DNA from 4 places in the Chryseobacterium sp. JV558 genome. Region 1 is predicted to be linked to each of the others. Evidence: riboswitches for the same ligand, from Rfam matches in the RefSeq annotation. Region 1 holds a riboswitch; each other region holds the start of a gene.
What was found. Region 1 has a riboswitch for S-adenosylmethionine ahead of GFU89_RS10975 (alpha/beta fold hydrolase). Riboswitches for the same ligand answer to the same signal wherever they lie in the genome.
Positions count from the first base shown of each region.

Region 2: linked by a shared signal. The riboswitch ahead of GFU89_RS11725 (TonB-dependent receptor) and the one ahead of GFU89_RS10975 (alpha/beta fold hydrolase) in region 1 are both predicted to bind S-adenosylmethionine.
Region 3: linked by a shared signal. The riboswitch ahead of GFU89_RS17725 (TonB-dependent receptor plug domain-containing protein) and the one ahead of GFU89_RS10975 (alpha/beta fold hydrolase) in region 1 are both predicted to bind S-adenosylmethionine.
Region 4: linked by a shared signal. The riboswitch ahead of GFU89_RS18070 (TonB-dependent receptor) and the one ahead of GFU89_RS10975 (alpha/beta fold hydrolase) in region 1 are both predicted to bind S-adenosylmethionine.

Region 1 is NZ_WJHU01000003.1:10,961-16,434, reverse strand. Features, by position in the region: gene GFU89_RS10980 (MGH1-like glycoside hydrolase domain-containing protein) at 1-2,243, opposite strand, end outside; SAM riboswitch class I at 2,432-2,538, shown strand; gene GFU89_RS10975 (alpha/beta fold hydrolase) at 2,605-3,549, shown strand; gene GFU89_RS10970 (ACT domain-containing protein) at 3,549-5,087, shown strand; gene GFU89_RS10965 (O-succinylhomoserine sulfhydrylase) at 5,200-5,474, shown strand, end outside.
Region 2 is NZ_WJHU01000003.1:162,482-167,955, reverse strand. Features, by position in the region: gene pckA (phosphoenolpyruvate carboxykinase (ATP)) at 1-730, shown strand, start outside; gene GFU89_RS11735 (hypothetical protein) at 785-1,222, opposite strand; gene GFU89_RS11730 (type II 3-dehydroquinate dehydratase) at 1,262-1,669, opposite strand; SAM riboswitch class I at 1,914-2,013, shown strand; gene GFU89_RS11725 (TonB-dependent receptor) at 2,097-5,030, shown strand; gene GFU89_RS11720 (RagB/SusD family nutrient uptake outer membrane protein) at 5,048-5,474, shown strand, end outside.
Region 3 is NZ_WJHU01000005.1:103,780-109,253, reverse strand. Features, by position in the region: gene GFU89_RS17735 (HesA/MoeB/ThiF family protein) at 1-314, shown strand, start outside; gene GFU89_RS17730 (outer membrane beta-barrel family protein) at 425-2,650, opposite strand; SAM-I-IV-variant riboswitch at 2,770-2,867, shown strand; gene GFU89_RS17725 (TonB-dependent receptor plug domain-containing protein) at 3,165-5,474, shown strand, end outside.
Region 4 is NZ_WJHU01000005.1:179,348-184,821, forward strand. Features, by position in the region: gene GFU89_RS18065 (APC family permease) at 1-25, opposite strand, end outside; gene GFU89_RS18070 (TonB-dependent receptor) at 33-2,465, opposite strand; SAM riboswitch class I at 2,559-2,664, opposite strand; gene GFU89_RS18075 (alpha-amylase family glycosyl hydrolase) at 2,738-5,474, opposite strand, start outside.

The sequences.
Region 1 (5,474 bases):
CCGCCAAACATCCGGCTGTCACTTTCTGCAGGCGTATAATAGACCATATTTTCATTACCATGTACGGAGAATACAAAGGGATTTTCCTCATATACTTTAGACATTGCCCGGATTCCGTAAGAACTTAGAAACTCATTTTCATCAAGCATTCTGGATAAAACTTTTGTCAGTCTGTTTTTGCGGAGAATACTCATAAGGTGTTTTCTTCCGTGTCCTTCCTCATCCCAGTGAGAGACAAGTTTGGTCAGTTCCGGCTTATTTTTTAAGATCCATTCCATTCTGCTTCTGAAATTCGGCATCTTTTCCAGTAAACGATGGTCTACGATCTCCACAGCAAACATAGGAATCAAACCTACAATGCTTCTTAATCTTAAAGAAACACTATCTCCGTTTCCAAGCTGCAATACATCATAGAAGAAACCGTCTTCCTCGTTCCATAATCCTTTCGTTCCCTCACCCAGGTTTTCCATAGCCTCGGCGATATAAAGATAATGTTCAAAAAATTTGATCGCCATATCTTCATACACCTGATAATATTGGGCAAGTTCCATGGCGATACGCATCATATTCAACGCATACATGGCCATCCAGCTTGTTCCATCTGCCTGTTCAAGATGCTGACCGTCCTTTAAAACCATATTCCGGTCAAAAGCTCCGATGTTATCGAGACCCAGGAAGCCTCCTCCGAAAATATTTTTACCGTTTTTATCCTTTCTGTTCACCCACCATGTAAAATTCAGCAGCAGCTTTTGAAATACTTTTTCTAAAAATAATAAATCCGGTTTTCCATTATTTTTTTCATCAATTTTAAAAACACGGAAGCAAGACCATGCATGTACAGGCGGATTCACATCACTCATATTCCATTCATAGGCAGGAAGTTGCCCGTTGGGATGCATATACCATTCTTTCGTAAGCAATAAAAGCTGTCCTTTGGCAAACTCTGCATCGATAATAGAAAAAGGGACACAGTGAAATGCCAGATCCCAGGTAGCATACCATGGATACTCCCATTTATCAGGCATAGAAATAATATCCTTATTGTGAAGATGATTCCATTCCGTATTTCTTACATACTCATTGAAATTTCTCGGAGCTTCAAAATTGGGATCACCTTTCAGCCATTTTCCGATATTGTAGTGGTAAAATTGTTTATTCCAGAGAAGTCCCGCAAAAGCCTGTCGCTGAACATTTCTCTCATCTTCATTTACCGTATCATTCTGAATATCGTTATAAAACTCTTCCGCTTCCGCTTGTCGTGTACTGAAAATAGTATCAAAATTTTCAAAAGGTTCATCCGTCTCATCAGGACATAATCTGAATTCAAAAACTTTAGATTCTCCCGCTCCTACAACTTCATCAATCAGAAAAGAAGCTTTTGTTCCCTTTTTTTCAGGATTTACAGTATCTCTCTGATCAATAATAAAATGATTAATACCATCTTTGAAATACGTGCTCTCCGTTTTAGGAGTTCCGTAAAGTCGGGATGTGTTGGTTTCATTGTCACAAAATACACTTTGTGCTTTTGAATTTCGGGAATAGAATTTTTTGATCGAAATGCTGTCATGCCCAATGTTGATACTTCCGTCATGAGAAGCATGCATTTCTCCCTTATAGGTATTGTAACCCCATTTCCAGTTGTTTCTGAACCAGGCAGTAGGCGCTACTATAATGGGTGCATCATGCTGACTTCGGTTGCAGACCGTTACTCTGGCCAGAATATCGTTGTGATCAGCTTTACAGTATTCAATGAAAATATCAAAATATTCATCATTGTCAAAAATTCCGGTATCGAAAATCTCATATTCCGGTTCCTTTTTACTGCGTCTTCCATTTTCAGCAAGAAGTTCATCATAAGGAAACTCGTTGATCGGATATTTATACACCATTTTCATATAGCTGTGAGTAGGTGTATTATCCAGATAATAAAAGATTTCTTTAATGTCTTCACCATGATTTCCCTGAGGGTTGCTCAATCCAAAGAACCGTTCTTTTACCATTTTATCTTTCCTGTTCCAAAATGAAAAAGCAAAGCAGAATAACTGTTTTACATCAGAAATTCCAGCGATGCCTTCTTCGCCCCAGCGGTAAGTATAACTTTCAGCGTTATTATGATTGGTAAAATCCCAGGCATTCCCGTTTGTACTGTAATCTTCACGTACATTTCCCCACTGCCGGTTGCTTACATAAGGGCCCCAGTTTTTCCATTTGGTATCTTGTAATCTTTCTTTTTCAGCGGTCATATCTCATCATTTTTCCATACGAAGTTAGTTTTTTTGAAAAATAATTCCAATTTTTTTCATCTGAATAATTATTAATATGGCCTTGAAACACTTGTATTTAATGGCTTTTTTAAATATTAAAATAATTTTTTTTTGAAATTAAAAGAAAAGCACTACCTTTGCACCATTCGTTCATTTAAATATTGAAAATGTTATCAAGAAAGGTTGAGGGATTAGACCCTATGAAACCTTAGCAACCCTTTGCGCAAGCAAAGAAGGTGCTACGTTCTACCAAAGTATTTTGGACAGATAACTTACTGAAGTTCTTTTCAGCCATTTCCTGTGGCATTTTCAATTGTATTTGTATAAAAATATAATAGAATTGAAAACAGAACTAAACTATATTAATCTTTCGTATCAAACCAATTCCCACAAGGAATACAATATCCCGTTAAGCTATCAGCTTTTTGGGAAGGATCTGTTTACAGCACCCATCATTTTAATCAATCATGCACTTACCGGAAACTCAGAGGTATCCGGAGAAAAAGGCTGGTGGAAACAATTGGTGGGAGAAAATCAGATTGTTGATACCGATCAATATACAGTTCTGTGTTTCAATATACCCGGAAACGGTTATGACGATTTTTTAATTGAAGATTATGACGACTTCACGCCTTCAGATATCGCAATGATATTTCTGAAGGGACTTGAAGCTTTACATATCAAAAATATATATGCCATTATTGGAGGCTCTCTTGGAGGGGGAATTGCATGGGAAATGCTTGCCAAGCAGCCGGATCTTGCAGAAATATTTATCCCCATAGCCTGTGATTACAGAACACGCGACTGGCTTCATGCTCAGTGTCTGGTTCAAAAATTTTTATTGAATGATAAAGATGAACCATTACAGAAAGCGAGAATTCATGCGATGCTGTGTTATAGAACTCCACAATCACTCAACGATAGATTTCAAAACCAATATAATCAGGACAAACAACGCCTGGAATCAGAAGACTGGTTAGTTTATCATGGTAATGCATTAAACGAAAGGTTTAGTTTAAAAGCATACAAACTGATGAATCATCTCCTGATGAAAATTAATGCTGATGAGTCAGCACTGGAGAAAATAGAAGCACGAATGCACATGATCTCCGTAGATACAGACTTATTCTTTCCAGCTTCTGAAATCCGAATGTGTTTTGAAAACTTAAAAGAGAAAAATAAGAATGTTTCTTATCACGAGATCCAATCTATACACGGGCATGATGCCTTCCTAATGGAATATCAACAATTAAATAATATCATTAAAAATATTTTACAGAAGTAATGAAAAATGCTAACGAAATAAAATTTTTGAAGAACAGATCAATCGTCAAATTTGAAGGAGAAGATTTCCTGGGAGAAATCGGGATTGACGGACGAATTTTTAAAGCGCTTACTTTAGCGCGTATCAGTGTGGGGGTAATCTCTCAACAGGCGATAGAAAACGGAATTTCTATTCTGGTTCAGGAAAATGATGCTGAAAAAGCAGTCGCTTGTCTTATCGATGAATTTGAAGCAGAAAGAAAATCTGGAAAAGTTTCCCAGATCTACAGTATCAATAATGTTTCTGTGATTGGTTTTGTAGCAGAAGATTTCAATAAAGTTTTTGCTGAACTGGCTAGAAATAATGTTTTCCCATTATTGCTGAATCAGGTAGCAGGAGAAAACAGAGTAAACATCGTAGTAACTTCTTCGCAGGATGAAAAAACAAAAAATATTATAGAATCTGAAATTTTCAAGAAGCCAAAGACCGTTCATCTGGCGATCATCGGACACGGAAATGTAGGAAAGACCTTGATACAACAGGTACTGGAATCTTCTGAAGAGATTAAAAGACGTAAAAAAATAGACCTTAAAGTCGTAGCAGTAGCCAATTCAAAGAAAATAGCCTTCAACAAAAAAGGATTTGATGCGAATTGGAGTGATGAGGTTTTGACAGCAGAGCATCCTTCAAGTGTTCAGGAACTTATTAATTTCTCTAACGAAAACCAGTTGGAAAACCTTATCGTTGTGGATAACACGGCAAGTAAGGATTTTGTGAAGAATTACCATGCTTTGGCAGAAAACGGATTCGATCTGGTTTCTTCAAACAAGATTTTTAATACCCTTCCAATTGAAGAGTACAGAAAACTAAGATATACGTTGAGCAAAAACAACAGACGTTATCTGTACGAAACCAATGTAGGAGCGGGTTTGCCATTAATTGATACCATCAAATTATTACACCTTTCAGGAGAAAATATTACAAGAATTAAAGGAGTATTCTCTGGAACATTAAGCTATGTGTTCAACAATTTTTCTTTGAGGGACGATAAATTTTCAACCATCATCAACGAAGCTTTGGAGAAAGGATATACAGAACCAGATCCAAGAGAAGACCTATCCGGAAATGATGTTGCAAGAAAATTATTGATTTTGGCCAGAGAATTAGACCTAATCAACGAATTCGGAGATATCAAGATTCAAAATCTGGTTCCTGAAAGCTTACTTGAGGTTTCAAAATCAGAATTCCTTTCAAGACTTGAGGAGCTTAACGAAGAATATCAGAAAATTAAAGAAAATCAGGAACCTGGGCATGTATTGAGATATGTGGGTGATCTGCACGGTGACCTACAGCAGGACAAAGGAGAATTGGATGTGAAATTGATTTCAGTTCCGGCAACTTCAGCATTAGGACAATTAAAAGGTTCAGATTCAATCTTTGAGATTTACACAGAAAGCTATGGTGAAAATCCTATCGTTATCATGGGAGCCGGAGCAGGCGCACAGGTAACAGCCAGAGGTGTATTCGGAGATATTTTAAGAGTAAGTGAAACTAAATAATATTTAATGTAACAATCTACCAATTTGGCAGTGTAACCCTAACGACAATTGTCATTCTGAGCATAGCGAAGAATCTGATGGTTACACTGTGAAATTGACCAATTAAAACTATATGGAAAATTTTGAAACATCAGCAATAAGAACCCAGACTGAAAGAAGTCAGTTTGACGAGCATTCCACCCCATTGTATCTTACCTCCAGCTTTATATTTCAGGATGCAGAAGATATGAGAGCTAGTTTTGCAGAAGAAAAACCTAAAAATTTATATAGCCGTTTCTCTAATCCCAATGTGACAGAGTTTACTGACAAAATTGCAAAGATGGAAGGTGCAGAAGCCGGATATGCTTTTGCAACAGGGATGGCAGCCATCTATTCTACATTTGCAGC
Region 2 (5,474 bases), 150 kb from region 1:
CGCTGCCATCAAGAGAGATGCACTTCTTGAAAACGTTGTAGTAAACAATGGAGTAGCAGATTATACAGACGGATCTATCACTGAGAATACAAGAGTTTCTTATCCAATCTATCATATCAACAAAATTGTATTACCATCTAAAGCTGGTCATGCGAAGAAGATCGTTTACCTTTCAGCAGATGCATTCGGGGTACTTCCTCCGGTTTCTATCTTGAATGAAGATCAGGCTCAATACCACTTCCTTTGCGGTTATACATCAAAATTAGCCGGAACAGAAAGAGGAATTACAGAACCTCAGCCATCTTTCTCTCCAGCATTTGGAGAAGCATTCCTTACATTACATCCAACAATGTATTCTAAAACATTGATCGGTAAAATGCAAGAGCACGGTGCTAAAGCCTATTTGGTAAACACGGGTTGGAATGGTACAGGAAAGAGAATTTCTCTGAAAGATACAAGAGCAATTATTGATGCAATCATTGACGGTTCTATCGATAATGCACCTAAAACTCAGGTTCCAATCATGAACCTTGAGATCCCTACTGAATTACCAAACGTTTCTACAGGTATTTTAGATCCTAGAGATACGTATGAGAGTGCTTCAGAATGGGAAGAAAAAGCAAAGGATCTTGCTTCAAGATATATCAAGAATTTTGAGCAGTACTGCGATACTGAAGAAGGTAAGAAATTAGTTGCTTCAGGACCTCAATTACAGGAACAAACTATCTAATAGTTATCAAAATATACAGAAAAGAAAAGCCTCATCACTGATGAGGCTTTTTTATTAATATTTTTGACAGTTTTCAATCAACTCATTCTGTTCATCCAGTTTTAGGACTGTTGATTTGATTGATTCTTCAGTTAGATGTTTTATGATCATAAAATGTTTTGAAGAAAAGTAAGACGCTTCGTCCAATATTTTATCTAAATACTTTGGAGTTGTGAAGGTCATCCAATATTTTACTTTATTAGAAAACATAATCGTTACTTCTATAGCATCAGATTCAATATTTCCTATTTTATCATCTATTTTAATAGAAATTATTTCCGGTTCATTGTTTAAACTAAAATGAAATTTCGAATACCATCTCAGTTTTTCTTCGTTATTTTGAATCCTTATATTCTCATCGTTTATTTCTTCGATGATATAAGATTTTCTTTTCGTTAATTGACCGGAATATACTCCAATATCCTTACAGTAAATTTTATCATTTATCTTCATAAATTTATCCATAATTATCTGTAGGAAAATTAACCGGAATTATTTTAAACTTAATAAAGCCAATCTATACCCATCCATCCCAAAACCTGATAAAACTGCGTCAGTGTTAGCTGCTGTCACAGATTTCTGTCTGAATTCTTCTCTTTTGTAGATATTGCTGATGTGAACTTCTACTTTTGGTTTCCGAATGTTTTTTAAACAATCGGCAATAGCATAAGAATAATGGGTAAAAGCGCCCGGATTGATCACGACTGCATCAAAATCGTCTTCCTGAAGCCTGTTAATAAGCTCGCCTTCAATATTAGACTGATAATATTTTAATTCATAAGACTGAAACTCGGATCTTAAAATTTCCAAATAGTTTTCCATAGAGACATTTCCATAGATTTCCGGTTCTCTGGTACCTAACAGGTTGAGGTTAGGCCCGTTTATAATCAAAACTTTCATACTATAAAATTAAAAACTTTTTTTAATTAATGATCAAAAATTTCCGCACAAATTTTCTTTGGTTCAATTAAATTATTGACAATGATATTTGTCATGTCTGTTAAAATGATAATGGTTGCAACTCCTTATAGTAATGAGTTTTATTAAAATCTTATGTTAATTTTTGAAAATTTATCATGAAAAAATTATAAGTCTACTTGTTTTATAGACTAAAAGTTTTTAGCTTTGCAACCATATTTCGATCGGCTTATAAAGAAAGATGGAGGGAACTGACCCTATGAAATCTTGACAACCTACCCCGAAGGGCAAGGTGTTACGTTCAGCCTTTAAAGGAAAAATAAGCATTTGGTTTATCGTATTTATCGATGCCCTTTGCTGACTTTTCTGCAAAGGGCAAAATTTTAATATACGACAAATAAAATTGATTATGATTAGTAATAATTTATTCACTTCTAAAGCTTGGATTCCTCCGGTTGCAGCATTTTTTCTGGGAATTACCAGTGTGAAAGCACAGAATTCTAATCCGAAAAAGGATAGCCTTCATGAAAAAGAGATTGATGAAGTTGTAGTAGTTGCTTATGGTAAGGCTAAAAGAAACAGCTATACCGGTTCTGTTGCTACAATTTCCAGCGATAAAATCAATAACAGACCTGTAACCAATGTTACCAAAGCGCTGGAAGGGCAGGTTGCCGGTATTCAGACTACCAGTTCGTCAGGACAGCCTGGTGCCGTTTCTACCATCAGAATCAGAGGAGTTGGTTCAATAAGTGCTTCCAGTGATCCGCTCTATGTAGTAGACGGAATTCCTTTTGACGGAAATATTAACTCTATAAGCCCAAGTGATATTGAATCCATCAGTGTTTTGAAAGATGCTACAGCAAGTGCACTGTATGGTTCCAGAGGAGCAAACGGGATTATCATCATTACCACGAAATCAGGTAAGAAGGGTGAAGCAAAGGTTAATTTTAATATCAGTCAGGGATTCTCAGGAAGAGCGGTAAAAGATTACGAACAGGTAAATACAGACCAATACTTTCAATTATATTGGGAAGCTTTGAGAAATGGATACCAATCCGGAAAAGTGTCTTCTCAGCAGGCAGCTCAGATGGCAACAGACAATCTTGTTTCCACACTGGGGATCAATCCTTACGGAACGAACTATCCAAAACCGGTAGGAACCGATGGAAAGCTATTACCTGGTGCATCACCACTTTGGAATGACGACTGGAGAGATATTCTGCAGAGAGTGGCTTCAAGAAATCAGGTAGATCTTGATATCAGCGGAGGAAGTGAAAAAAGTAATTATTTCTTCTCATTAGGATATCTGGATGATAAAGGGATGGCGATTGAATCAGGATTTAAAAGGTATAATACAAGATTAAAGATCAATTCTGAAGTGAAAAAATGGCTGAATGTTGGGGTGAACTTAAGCTATACAAACAGTATTCAGCAGGCTCCGACCTCTTCGGATTCCAAGGCAAGCAACATCATCAATGCCGCGAGATTCATTCCTTCATTCTATCCTTATTATGAAAGAAATGCCGATGGAAATTATATTTTGGGTGCTGATGGAAACCCTATATATGATTTTGGAAAATACAGACCTACCAACGCACTTCAGAATCAGAATGCCGCTGCAACACTGCCATTAGACAAAAACGAAAATAAAGAAGATAACTTCTCCGGAAAAGGATTCATGGAATTCACTTTCTTACCAGAGTTGAAATTCAAGACGAGTTTTTCTGTTGATTTGGTGAATTATAACGGTCATTATTACTCAAACCCATTGCTGGGACAAGGCGCTGAGATTGGAGGTTCGGTAACGAAAACCAATACCAGAACACTTTCTTATACAACTAGCAATATTCTGACATACGATAAGAAATTTGGAAAGCACCACGTAAATGCTTTAGCAGGACATGAATTCTATAAATATGATTATCAAACTATTTCAGGAACAAGAAGTCAGTTTTCTCTGCCTTATTACTATGAGCCGGATGCTGCTTCTTTATTGGGAAGTTTCAGTGGGAACAGTAATACATTAAGCTTATTGAGTTTCCTTGGAAAAGTAGAGTATGATTATAACAATACTTACTTTTTATCTGCATCAGGAAGAGCAGACAGTTCTTCAAGATTTGCGAAGGATAACAGATGGGGGAGATTCTGGTCAGTTGGAGGTTCATGGAAAATATCCAATGAAGAATTTGTAAAAAGCCTGAATGTCTTTAATCAATTGACATTGCGTGCCAGCTACGGAGGACAAGGAAATGATAAATTACTTAGACCTAACGGACAGCCGCTTTATTATGCTTATCAGGAGTTGTACAGGTTTATCAGTCTTGGTGGAGAGCCGGGAACTACACTTGAAAAAACGTCTACCAATAATGTAAAGTGGGAAACCAACCTTAACTTAAATGTAGGATTGGAATTTGCTATTCTGAATAACAGAGTTAAAGGAAATATTGAATACTTTAAAAGAAAAAGCCAGGATCTTTTGTTTAATATGCCGGTTGCGCCGTCTTTGGGAATCAGTGATTATCCGGCGAATATCGGAACGATTCAGAATACAGGATTTGAATTTTCATTATTCACAACACCAATTAAGAATGATAATTTCCAGTGGAATGTAGATGTAAACCTGAGTACTTTAAACAATAAAGTGACCAAGTTGCCTGGTGGTTCTCTTGTGGTAGGAAGTAAGTTATTGACGGTAGGAGGTTCTGTATATGATTTCTTCATTCCGGAATGGGTTGGTGTAGATCCGAGCAATGGAAAACCATTGTGGAAAACGGTTTCTATAGATGCCAGCGGAAATTCAGTAGAAGGAACTACTTCAGAATATTCAAAAGCAACAAAACTATTGCAAGGTTCTGCGTTGCCAAAATTGACCGGAGGAATCAGTACAAGCATTACGTATAAGAATTTTGATTTTTCAGGATTACTGACATTCAAAATTGGTGGAAAAATTCTGGATACCGATTATACTTCTATCATGCACAACGGAAGTGCCGGCGGACGGGCATGGAGCGCAGAAATGCTTAACAGATGGACTCCGGATAATCCTAATACTGATGTTCCGGGACTGAGTACAACAACGAATAACTGGACATCTACCTCTTCAAGATTTCTTTACTCCGGAACGTATGCAAGGCTTAAAAATGTAAGCTTAGGATATACGCTTCCAGAAGATTATTTTGAGAAAATAGGATTGAAGAAGTTCAGAATTTATATCCAGGCAGAAAACCTTCTGACCTTCTATAAACATAAGGGAATGGATCCTGAGCAGGCTTTGGATGGAACAACGTATTACAGATATCCTGCAATGAGAACGATCACTTTTGGTCTTCAGGCCACACTTTAATCTTTAAAATTGAAACAATGAAAAAATTAATATATCTATCGTTTGCACTCATCGGATTTTTATCGCTGACAAGCTGTGAAAGTGAACTGGACACTGCTCCGACTGATCAGGCCAGCAGCGTAGAAGTTTTCAAAACAGCAGAAAATGCTGAAACCGTGGTGAACGGTACCTGGGCAAAATTTAATAATGACGGAACAACCTATGCTAATATCGGGTATTCCACTGTTTTAAGAGCCAGTGATGCAATGGGAAGTGATGTAGCGGTGCTAACCAACAAGTATGGATTTGCTTCTACTTATGCCTTTACGGAAATGGTGAACAGTACGGCATCCCGCCCGTTATTTATCTGGACGATGCTGTATTCTGCGATCAATAATATGAATAATGTTATTGCAAGAATTGATGGAACGGAGGGCAGCCAGGAGAAAAAGGATCAGGTGAAAG
Region 3 (5,474 bases), on a different contig from region 1:
GATACCTGGTGAATGATACCTGTGTGAAATTGAAAAAAACTCTGATTTATGGGAGTATCTTAGGATTTTCAGGCCAGGTTGCTGTGTTCAATCATAAAGGAAGTAAAAACCTCAGAGATCTGTTCCCGGAACCTCCTTCCGATGAAGATATGCCGGATTGCGACAGTCTTGGTGTTTTGGGAGCTCTTCCTGGAATCATAGGCAGTATGATGGCGCTTCAGACGTTGAAAATTATCACAGATCTTTCGGTGAGTTTAGACCAATTGACACTGGTGGATACGCTGGATTGGAGATTTCAGACGATTGATTTTTGATGTAATATAAACACTAATATCACTAATATTTTCACAAATAACACCATTTTAATATCAATAGAAAGAGGCGGTCACCATTGGTGCCGCCTCTTTTACTTTATCTTAAAGAATTATTGTGCCTGCTGCATTACACCACCGTTATCTTCTTTTTTAGTCTGGTTAAGGATATTTGGATCCTCTTTTGCCAGTTTATTTCTTGTCGGAATTTTATAGTTGATAGAAAATCCGAAATTTCTCGTATCATATTTACTGCTGATCATTACAGGAGTTCCTGATGGCGGGTTAGAACGTACCTGCATCATCTGTCCGTTGAAAATATCATTCGCAAAAACAGAAAGTGTCAGGCGGTTGTTCATAAACTTCTTTGTCAACGTAATATCAAGAGAGTTGTTGAATGGTTTCTCTGCTGTAAAATAAAAGTACCCTGCCTTTGGAGTCAGATAGCTGTAATTGGCTGTCATTTTGATGTCTTTAGGCAAAAGAATCTGAGTCATGATATTGAAAATCCAGAAACCTTTATTGTCCAGATTATCGATTTGATGTTTCTGATAACCGGCATATAAATACATGAAGTTTATTTTATCAGGATTGAAATCAAACTTCATAATCTCACTCAAAGGTTTGCTGAAAATCATAAAAGGAACCGGTAGACCCACGTTGAAATTGTGAATTTTCATATTTGAAATATTCACCTGCTCATTATAGAGTTTTCTTCCGTCTTTTCGGATGATCTGTGCTACCTGATTGCTTGCCGAACTTACGCTATACCCAATAAATGCATAATCAAAAGCCGATACTTTTATTTCATAATTGTCAAAAATAGTAGGCTGTAGATTCGGGTTACCATTTACTTCCGTACTTGGTCCGGAGAACGTTACGTTATTCGGGTTTAGGGCAGAAATACTTGGTAAACTGATTTTTTTGTTATAATTCGCAGCAATATAAACCTGGTTCATCATGTTATACTGCACACTTGCGTTCGGGAAAAGCTTAAATTTATTGAAAGGAATCAAATTAGCTTCCACCAGCTTTGCATCTTTATCAAAATATCTTGTTACCCCGGAAATATCATAGTTTTCAGCACGGGAACCCAATGTGAAATCAAACTTTTTCAGTTTAGCCTGAAATTCTAAATAGGTAGAAGCTGTTTGTCTTTGATATTCAAGATTGGTTAATCCAAAGCTTTCCGTATCATAATCCTGTCTTTCATACAATCCTCCGAAGCTTACCTTTCCACCATCAAGAAGTTTGATAGGCTGGGCATAATCTACTTTGAAGTTAGCAATATTCATTACAGATTCGTTATTCAGAATATCTTTTAAGCCACTCATTGCACTGTTAATTGGCGGATTTGGAGCCGCTGCAAATGTGCCATTTTGAAAGAAGTTGTCCTGAGAAAATTTACTATTCGATCTCGTGTAACCCAACTGGAAATCCAGCTTTTGAGATTTGTCAGCAAAACGTTTCTGATAGGTTACCACTGCTTCCTGTCTCAAACTATTGGTATGAGCTACATCCGAAGAAGTATAAAAAGCTTCTCTTAAATCCTTTGGATTATTCTGAAAAGGTAAATCCCCATGCCCGTCACTTAAAGTATAATTGTCGTTATTGTTGTGATAAATATCGTAGTTTAATAATAATCTGTCCTGACCCAAATCAAACGTCAATCCTGATTTTGCAAAATATCCACGCCCATATCGGTCAGTATGACTTTTCAAAAGTTCATCCTGCTGGCCATTAAGCATACTCTCACGGTAATTTTGACCTACATTCAACTGCCATCCGAAATATTTATTTCTTGCATTTAAATTAACAGAATTGGTCGTTCTGCTTCTGTATTTATCATAATTCGTGAAAGAGTAATTTCCTGAATAAGTAGCTGTTAAATATTTATTGGCATTTTTATTGGTGATAATATTCATGATCGCACCTCCGGAAGTGGCAGGAAATTCTGCACCGGGCTGCGTAATCACTTCAATTCTTTCTACAGAATTGGCTGGCATTCCTTCAAGGAAAGAATTCAATTCATTGGAAGTGATATTCAAAGGTCTTCCGTTAAGATATACTTCCAGCATTTTCCCCTGATACATCATCCCTGCGATGTCGGTAGATACAAGTCCCGGAAGTTTTTTGATCCCTTCCAGAACGTTTCCGTTATTCAGCTGAGGCTGCTCAGAAAAGTCAAAAATAGTACGGTCTGCCTTTTGTTCAACGGCTTTTTTAGTTTTGGTGATAACTACCCCTTCAATTTGTTTCTCCTGAGGTTTATTACCTTTCTCCTGTGAGAAAACAAAAACAGAGCCTAGTAAGGATAAAGCGAAAATCGTTTTTTTCATAATGTTTTTACTGATATCCGGTTAGACGCTGAAAAAGATAATTTGTTACGTTAAAATTGTGAAAATCGAAAAATTAAGCTAAAATTTTTTTTATTTCCGAAATAATTATATCTTTGCCGGGTAATTATCAAGAATCTCTAGATGGGATAGCAACCTGCAAAAACAAGCAAGGTGCTGCAATCGATAAGCCGGATCTTCCGGAAAAAATGTTTATCATTTCTATCATTCTCCCATCTTGAATTTTTGTTTTAAAGTTAAAACCAAATGTTTAAAGACAAGGGAAATCACATTCCATCAGTAATTTTTTATTCTTCGGATCATGAAGTGAATCTTCATTATTCCAATATGTTTTCATGCCATTTCTATATGCGCATGTGTTGTTGTTGCTAGCACTTTCTATTTCTAAAAAATAATACAAACATTCCGATCATCAATGGTAACCTTAAAATTAAGGCTACAGGATTTGTATTGCTCAAAAAACAATTTTTAACAACAAAAGTAAACAACCAACAACATGCATAATTTCAAAACAAAAATATTTATTCCTTCTTTTGCGCTTATTTCTACATTTTATTACGCACAGACGGATACTTTACAATCGAAAAAAATAGAAGATGTGGTGATCCTGGGGTCAAGGGGTTCCGGAAGATCATTAACGGATACACCCGTTCCGGTAGATATCATTAACATATCAAAAATTTTAAAACAAAGCCCGACGAACAATATCAGCCAGGCTTTAAATTATATTGTACCCTCATTTTCATCCACATCACATACCGTCAATGACGGAACTGATTTTGTAGATCCCGCTCTTTTAAGAGGATTGGGACCGGATCAGGTTTTGGTTTTGCTCAATGGGAAGAGAAGATATCAGTCTTCATTGATTAATGTTACCCTTACGCCGGGAAGAGGCTCTGTGGGAACTGACCTTAACGCTATTCCGGCCTTTGCTTTGGATAAAATAGAGGTTTTAAGAGACGGAGCTTCCGCCCAATATGGCTCGGATGCCATTGCAGGAGTTGTCAACCTTGGACTGAAGAAAAGATTAGGACTTTCCGGACAGGTGTTTCTGGGAGGATATGCTTCTCCTGTTGCCAATAATTTCTCCGGAGGAGTGGACGGACAGACTATTTCTGTAGATCTTAATTATGGAGCGAAAATAGGAAAAACCGGATTTATTAACATTACGGGTTCTGCTCAGTACCGCGATCCTTATTCAAGAGCGGGAGTAAGGGAAGGGGATATTTTCAATGCTTATAATGCTATTAATTACAGAGCATCACAGGATGGAGTGAATATTGACGGCTTGTATAAAAACATTACCAACACTTCCAACACCCAGCAGATTATTAATACTGTTAAGCAATATGCAGCCAAGGTAAACTATTTTGCCCCTGATTTTCAAAATCAGATTTCGGGAGCCAGCAGTATTTCCGATCTTCAAAAAATATTGGGTAAAGATTTTACATCCCAGGAACTTAATTACAGAGGATTAGAGAGAAAAGACTTCAGTCTGAGAGCAGGGCAGTCTAAACTACAGTCTGGGCAGCTCTTTTTCAACTCTGAAATTCCTGTGAATGATGATTGGAAAGTATACTCTTTTGGTGGTTATAGTTATCGTCTTGGAAATGCCGGGGGATTTTACCGTCTTCCGAATACGGAAAGAAACATTAATGCAGTTACTCCCAACGGATACCTTCCTCAGATTGAAGCAGCTGTAAACGATTATTCTCTTGCTGCCGGAATTAAAGGAAAATGGAATGGCTGGAATGTGGATTTCAGTAATACATTCGGGAAAAATACCTTTGGTTTTGGAGTGGTAAATACTTTTAATGCATCACTCACAGACGGATCTCCAAGAACCTTTGATGCGGGAGGATCTGAGTTTTCACAAAATACTGTCAACCTGGATTTCTCTAAAAAATATGATGTGCTGAAAGGATTGAACCTCGCTTTCGGAGGAGAATATCGACACGAGAATTATAAAGTAAATGCTGGAAAAGAAAATTCTTATGCTTCTTACGACATTTATGGACGTATAGTAACAGCAAAAACTCCTGAAAATGAAAAAGTAACTGATTTCTTTGGGAAAATAAGACCAGCAGGAGCACAGGTTTTTCCAGGTTTCAGTCCGGAAAATGCAGTATCAGGAAATAGAAACAGTATCGCGGCTTATGCCGATGCAGAGCTGGAGGTTACTGACGGATGGCTGTTGGAAGGAGCTTTGCGATATGAGAACTATTCAGACTTCGGGTCTACATTCAATTATAAGGTGGCTACTAATGTAAAACTGGCTCCCAATCTGAACTGGAGAGGTGCTGTTTCCACAGGATTTAGAGCGCCTTCATTGGCTCAGATCTACTATAGTTCCACTTCTACATTAATTCAGCAGGGGAAAACAACACAGGTAGGTACTTTCAGGAATAATTCTGAGGCAGCACAGGCATTAGGGATTCCAAAATTAAAACAGGAGACTTCACAATCTTACAGCACAGGAATTACCTGGAAGATTCCGACATTAAGACTGACTTTTACGGCAGATGCTTATCTAATAAAGATTAAAGACAGGGTAGTGCTTACAGATCTTTTCTATCGTCCTGATGGTAGTTTTACTCCAGGTTCCGATCAGGCTGTTCTGCAAAGTGCTTTTGATCTTGCAAGAGCAAGTGCTGCCAACTTCTTTGCCAATGCGGTAGATTCTCAGACAAAAGGTTTGGATATTACCATTTCTCAGAATTCAAATATTTCATCGGGGATTTCTTTGGAAAATAATTTGGGAATCAATTTTAATCAGACCAAAAGAATCGGAGATATTCATGCGTCG
Region 4 (5,474 bases), on a different contig from region 1:
CAATCTGATGTGAGGTAGTACTCATTTAATGATTAAAAGTTAAAATTAAGTCTTCCGAAGAAATAATTCCCCAGTGTTCCCATTTGTACCGGCGCATATTTGAATACTCCATAATATGAATTTTCATAAATCTGGCGATCCGGAAATACATCAAATACGTTATTAGCACCTACCGTAAAGTTGATGCTTTTTGTGATATCATATCCAACACTGATGTCGGTAACTACCTTTGGTGAGAATTCCTGAACTCCTCCAAATGGATAACCATCTCTTATTACTTTACCAAAATAAGTATTTCTTACGAGAAAATTGAACTTCCCGATTCCATAATTTAATCCTAATGATGCTTTGATTTTTGGAGATAGGGTTTCAATGATATTGATCTGATCGGGACCAAAAAACTGATCCTGAGGAGTTCCTAAATTTTCCGGAAAATGGAAATCTGTAATTTTTGTTTCTGTGTAATTTCCGGCAAGATTCATATTTAATTTTCCATTCCCGAGAATCCAATCATAAGAAACCACTACATCTACTCCTTTTGTTTCTGTATCAATGGCATTGGCAAAGAATCTTCCGCTTTCTACTTTAAACTGGTCTAACCTTGAGTCTGTAATATTGCTGGTAACCACAATTCTGTCTTTCACTTTAATCCAGTATCCATCTATAGCGATTGTCAAGTTATTTATAGGTTTCAGCGTAAATCCAGCACTTGCATTGACAGAAGTTTCCTGTTTGAGCTTATCAAATCCCAGAATTCTGGCGGCTTCGCTATCATTACTGAATATTCCTTTGGTAACAATCTTTGACCCGGAAGTAGAAATATCCGCATAAGAGTTATTAAAATACTGCTGTTGAAGGGAAGGCGCTCGGAATCCTGTCCCAACGGCTGCTCTTATCGCATAATTTTTTACGAACTCATATCGCACAGCAAGCTTTCCATTCAAGGTATTTCCGAAATCTGAATAATTTTCAAATCTGGCAGCGGCGTCAATATTTAATTTTTTATCTAAATCATACGAAACATCCGCATACACCGCTGTGGAATGCCTGTCTTTTTTCAAGGCATTGTTGGGAGAAAAACCGATAAAGGATTGAGATCCGCCTGCACCAAGCACTGTTGATCCTTCCGTAGCAATGTTTCCATTGATGTCATATTGGGTATAGGAAGCTTCGTCACCAGCTTTGATCTGGTATTGTTCAAACCTGAATTCTCCTCCGAATGCGATATTGAAACGGTTTATATTTTTAGAAACATCAAGATTCACGGTATTCTGAAGAAAACTATGGGCTCCTGCGTAAAAACGGGTTGGTGATTTTACTCCGAGAGATGCATTGTTGGTATTGCTTACATTATAATTGAAGGTATTGCTGCCGAATGTATTGCTTAGATCGAATAACCAATCGTTGACATTATATTTTGCGCCTACAGCATAAGAAACGTCATATACCTGAGATCCTAAACTTGCTTGAAAACCGTTCGGATAAATGGATGAAACTACATTAGATTTTTCACTTGGCAGTCTTCTGAAACCAAATCCTTTTCCTTCTTTGATACTGAAACCTCCGAAAGAATATACTTTAAAATTATCGTTAAATGGGTATTCTGAATTGAAAAACAACTGCCCTTGTCTGATTTGGGCATCTCCGATCTGAAAATTGAAATCATCCCGGGTTAATCCTCTTTTTTCAATTTCTGCATCATCCGCAGCTCTGGCAGCTTTTACGGCTTCAGCGTCACCAGCAAATTCATAAGCGAAATTATCTCCAAAAATATCTAAATCATGATTTTGAGTTCTTGTAGTTTTTCCTCTGTGGCTTAATTGCAGGGAAAGGTTGATATACCCGTCTTTCTTTCCTAATGAAGTTCCATAGTTGGCTCCTGCCTGATAGGTATCCCCATCATTTCGCCCAGTCAATCCGTAAGTAAGACTTGCTGAGACTCCTGCATTTTTTTTAAGAATAATATTGATTACTCCTGCAATGGCATCAGACCCGTATTGCGCTGCGGCACCGTCTCTTAACACTTCTATTCTATCAATTGCAATGACAGGAATTGTGCTCAGATCTGTTCCCACAGAGCCATTTCCTACTGTATTCTGATAGTTGACTAATGAAGTTGTATGCCTTCTTTTTCCGTTAAGCAATACCAAAACCTGATCTGGTCCCATTCCTCTTAGAGTTACAGGATCAATATGTTCTGTACCATCAGAAGCTGATTGTCTCACTGCATTAAACGATGGAATCACATAGTTTAGAAGATCCTGAGCAGTCATTTGCGGAGAACTCCTCTGGATTTTGTCAATATTGATAACATCTACAGGAACGGGTGTTTCCAGTTTTGTTCTTTTGACATTACGGTTTCCAACGATGATAATATCTTCGATTTGTTTTCCTTTTTCCTCGTTTTCCTGAGCAGCAACCCAAATTACCCCAAGCAATAATACCGCTGTACTTAATTTTTTCATTTTCTTCTTGCCAATTAATAATAACAATCTGACGGATCTTTCCGCAGATAAACAAGACTTCAAGAAATGGAATTCATATAAGAATATTGACTTCACTTATCTCCCCCGCAGGATTGGAATTAGCACCTTTACACTTCTCGAATCGTGCAGGTTGCTAAGGTTTCTTTGGGCCAAATCCCTCCACCTTTCTTGATAAATCTACTGCAAAAGTAGACTAATTTTTTAAATATACAAAAAAGCAGATCTGCTGTACTGCAAATCTGCTTTCTCTTTTACTTTACAATCATCTTTTGAATGGCAATTCCTGTTTCCGATTTCAGCTGAACCAGATAAGTTCCTGCCGGATAATTGATTTTCACTTCATAGATTCCGCTTTCTTTCTTCAGTTTGAATGAATCCAGTTTTTTACCGGTCATATCAAAAATCAAAACCTCTCCGTTTTTCGCTTTGTTAAAAACTAATTTTGCAGTTCCGTTTTGTATCGGGTTATCAGCAATCTGAAGCGATAATTTATTTACAGCGTTTGGATCTGTTGTTGATAGTGCTCCTGCATAATTTCCAAAAATTCTGAATTCTCCCGGTTGCAAAGTTATCGGAGTCGTGGTAGAAGCTACATTCGAAATACTGTCATCCATCAGATTCTGCCATTGCCCTGTGTAAGGAAAGTAAGGAACAACGTTTTTTGCAGCTGTATCATAGTTGGCCAGTACCACCACATTTTTTATCCCAGTTGTAATAGCCGGATCATACAGATAAATTCTCGTGATCAATCCATTAGGATCATTAGTCAGATTATTGGATTCTATACTGTACGTTTTAGTTTTAAAAATCTGATGGGTATTTCTGATCGTGATTATTTTCGCCCATGTATCATACACGGCTTTTCTGTTTACGTTGGTATCGTAGTTTAAAGTAAATGCAACTGGTTTTTCATCGGTTCTGCACCCGTTATTAATGGTACCGTCAGCACATCTGTTGATACTGAACTCATATCCTAATTCGCCAAACTGCCAGATCATTTTCGGACCTGGAATGGTAAAGAAAGTTGCTCCGAAAGTTTTCATTCTTTCAAGAGCAGTATTAAGATTTTTAACATCGTAACTTCCGTTGACAGCTCCATAGGTAAGATTTTTAAACATCAGCCTTTCTTCATCATGGCTTTCTCCATATCCTACAGCACGCATATTGGTAAAACCATGAAGACTATGGTTCATTCTGTCATAATTACTGTTGTCTTTATATCCCATTGTATTCTGATTATAAGGATCTGTTTGTTTATTCCAAAGCATCACTCCTTTTCCTTCTGCTACCCTGTAGTTTGCCCATTGCTGTTCTTCTGCATCCGTTCCCAGATGTTCAAAGATCATATAAGAATTCGGGTCAATGGCCCATTGTCTGTCTGCATAATGCTTCATAATATCCACTCTGTCTTGCTGATAAGCATTCGTGCAGGTTTCATCGTTTTCAGAACAGCTTTGGGTAAAGCCTTTTGTTAAATCCCAACGGAATCCATCTATGCGGTATTCTGTCAGCCATTGCTGTAGACATCTTTCAACGTAATATTGAGTTGAAAGGCTTGTATGATTAAAATCGTTAAATACATTGTATGAATGTTTCGGAACCTGATTGAAATAAGGGTTGTTTGCTGCAACATTTCCGTAACCGTCTCCATCAGGATCTACATTCCAAAGTCTTACCAGAGGAGAACGTCCTGTTGCATGGTTAAATGCTACATCCAGAATCACTGCAATTCCATTCTGGTGGCATAGATCCACAAATTCTTTGAATTTTTCCGGAGTTCCGTAGGCTTTGTCCAGTGCATAATGGAAAGAGGTGTTGTAACCCCATGAAAGATTTCCATCAAATTCCATGATGGGAAGTAATTCTATAGCATTGATTTTTAGATTTTTTAAATAAGAAATTTTATTAATCAATGACTGCCAGTTTTTTTCCTGTGTGAAATCTCTCAATAATAATTCATAGACCACCAGATCTTCTTTCGTAGGTCTCTGAAAATTGGTCGTCTGCCAGTTATAGGCGGTCTGTCCTGTTTTAAACGTTGAAACTTCAAACCCTTGTCCGGCTGGAAATACTGGTAAATTCGGATAAGTTGAAGCTGAAATCCACGGATCATCATAAGACGATAAGATCTGTGGTGAATAAGGATCTGCCACTTTTCTCAGGTCATTTGTTCTGTACTGGAAAGTATATAATTGCTGAGGAGTCAAGCCAATTAACTCAATCCAATAAAGATCAGGGTTTGTGGTATCTTTTTTCATTAAATACGTATCATTCACCGCCCAGTTATTAAAGCTCCCGATGACATGTACAAAGCTTTTGCCCGGTGCATATATCGCAAGCCCTACCTTAGTCTGATCTGTCGGATGATAATTAATCCCCTGCTTGATCCAGTTTGGAATGGTTTCAGAAACAACATTTCTTGGAACCTGTAAAATGAATGTTGCAGTTTTAGAATTGGATCCCTGTGTGGCCACAAGTTCCATACTCGCATCCTGAGTGACGGTATAACTATAAGAATAGGCCTGTGAAGACGCTGTCGTTGAGTTGACAACAGCTCCGTTTGCTTTTAACTGAAACGTTGCGTTAGTATTTGTTGCAGCAGTAATATTAATGGAGTTTCCTGCCGGAACAGAAGTCAAACTATTGGCTAGTGGATTGGTGAGATTTAAGCTTAAAGTACCTACATTTACAAATATGTCCGGGGAGGTTTGATGGGATCCTGTTTTATCTTTTAATAAAAAACCAAATCTGCCGATTCCTGTTCTTCCATAAAAAGAAGTTGGTATAAAAGTAAGTGAATAGCTATCTGTAGCAGCATTATAATTTAGTTTATTCAGATCATTGGAGCTGCTCCAGCTTCCATTGGTGGGGCAATCCTGACTGTTCTGATAATTAGTATCAAAAGACCACGTCCAGATATAAATGGCATTGTTAGACACACCCCATGCGGACTCATCAATCTGATCTCCAGGAACAGTAAGGGTAATG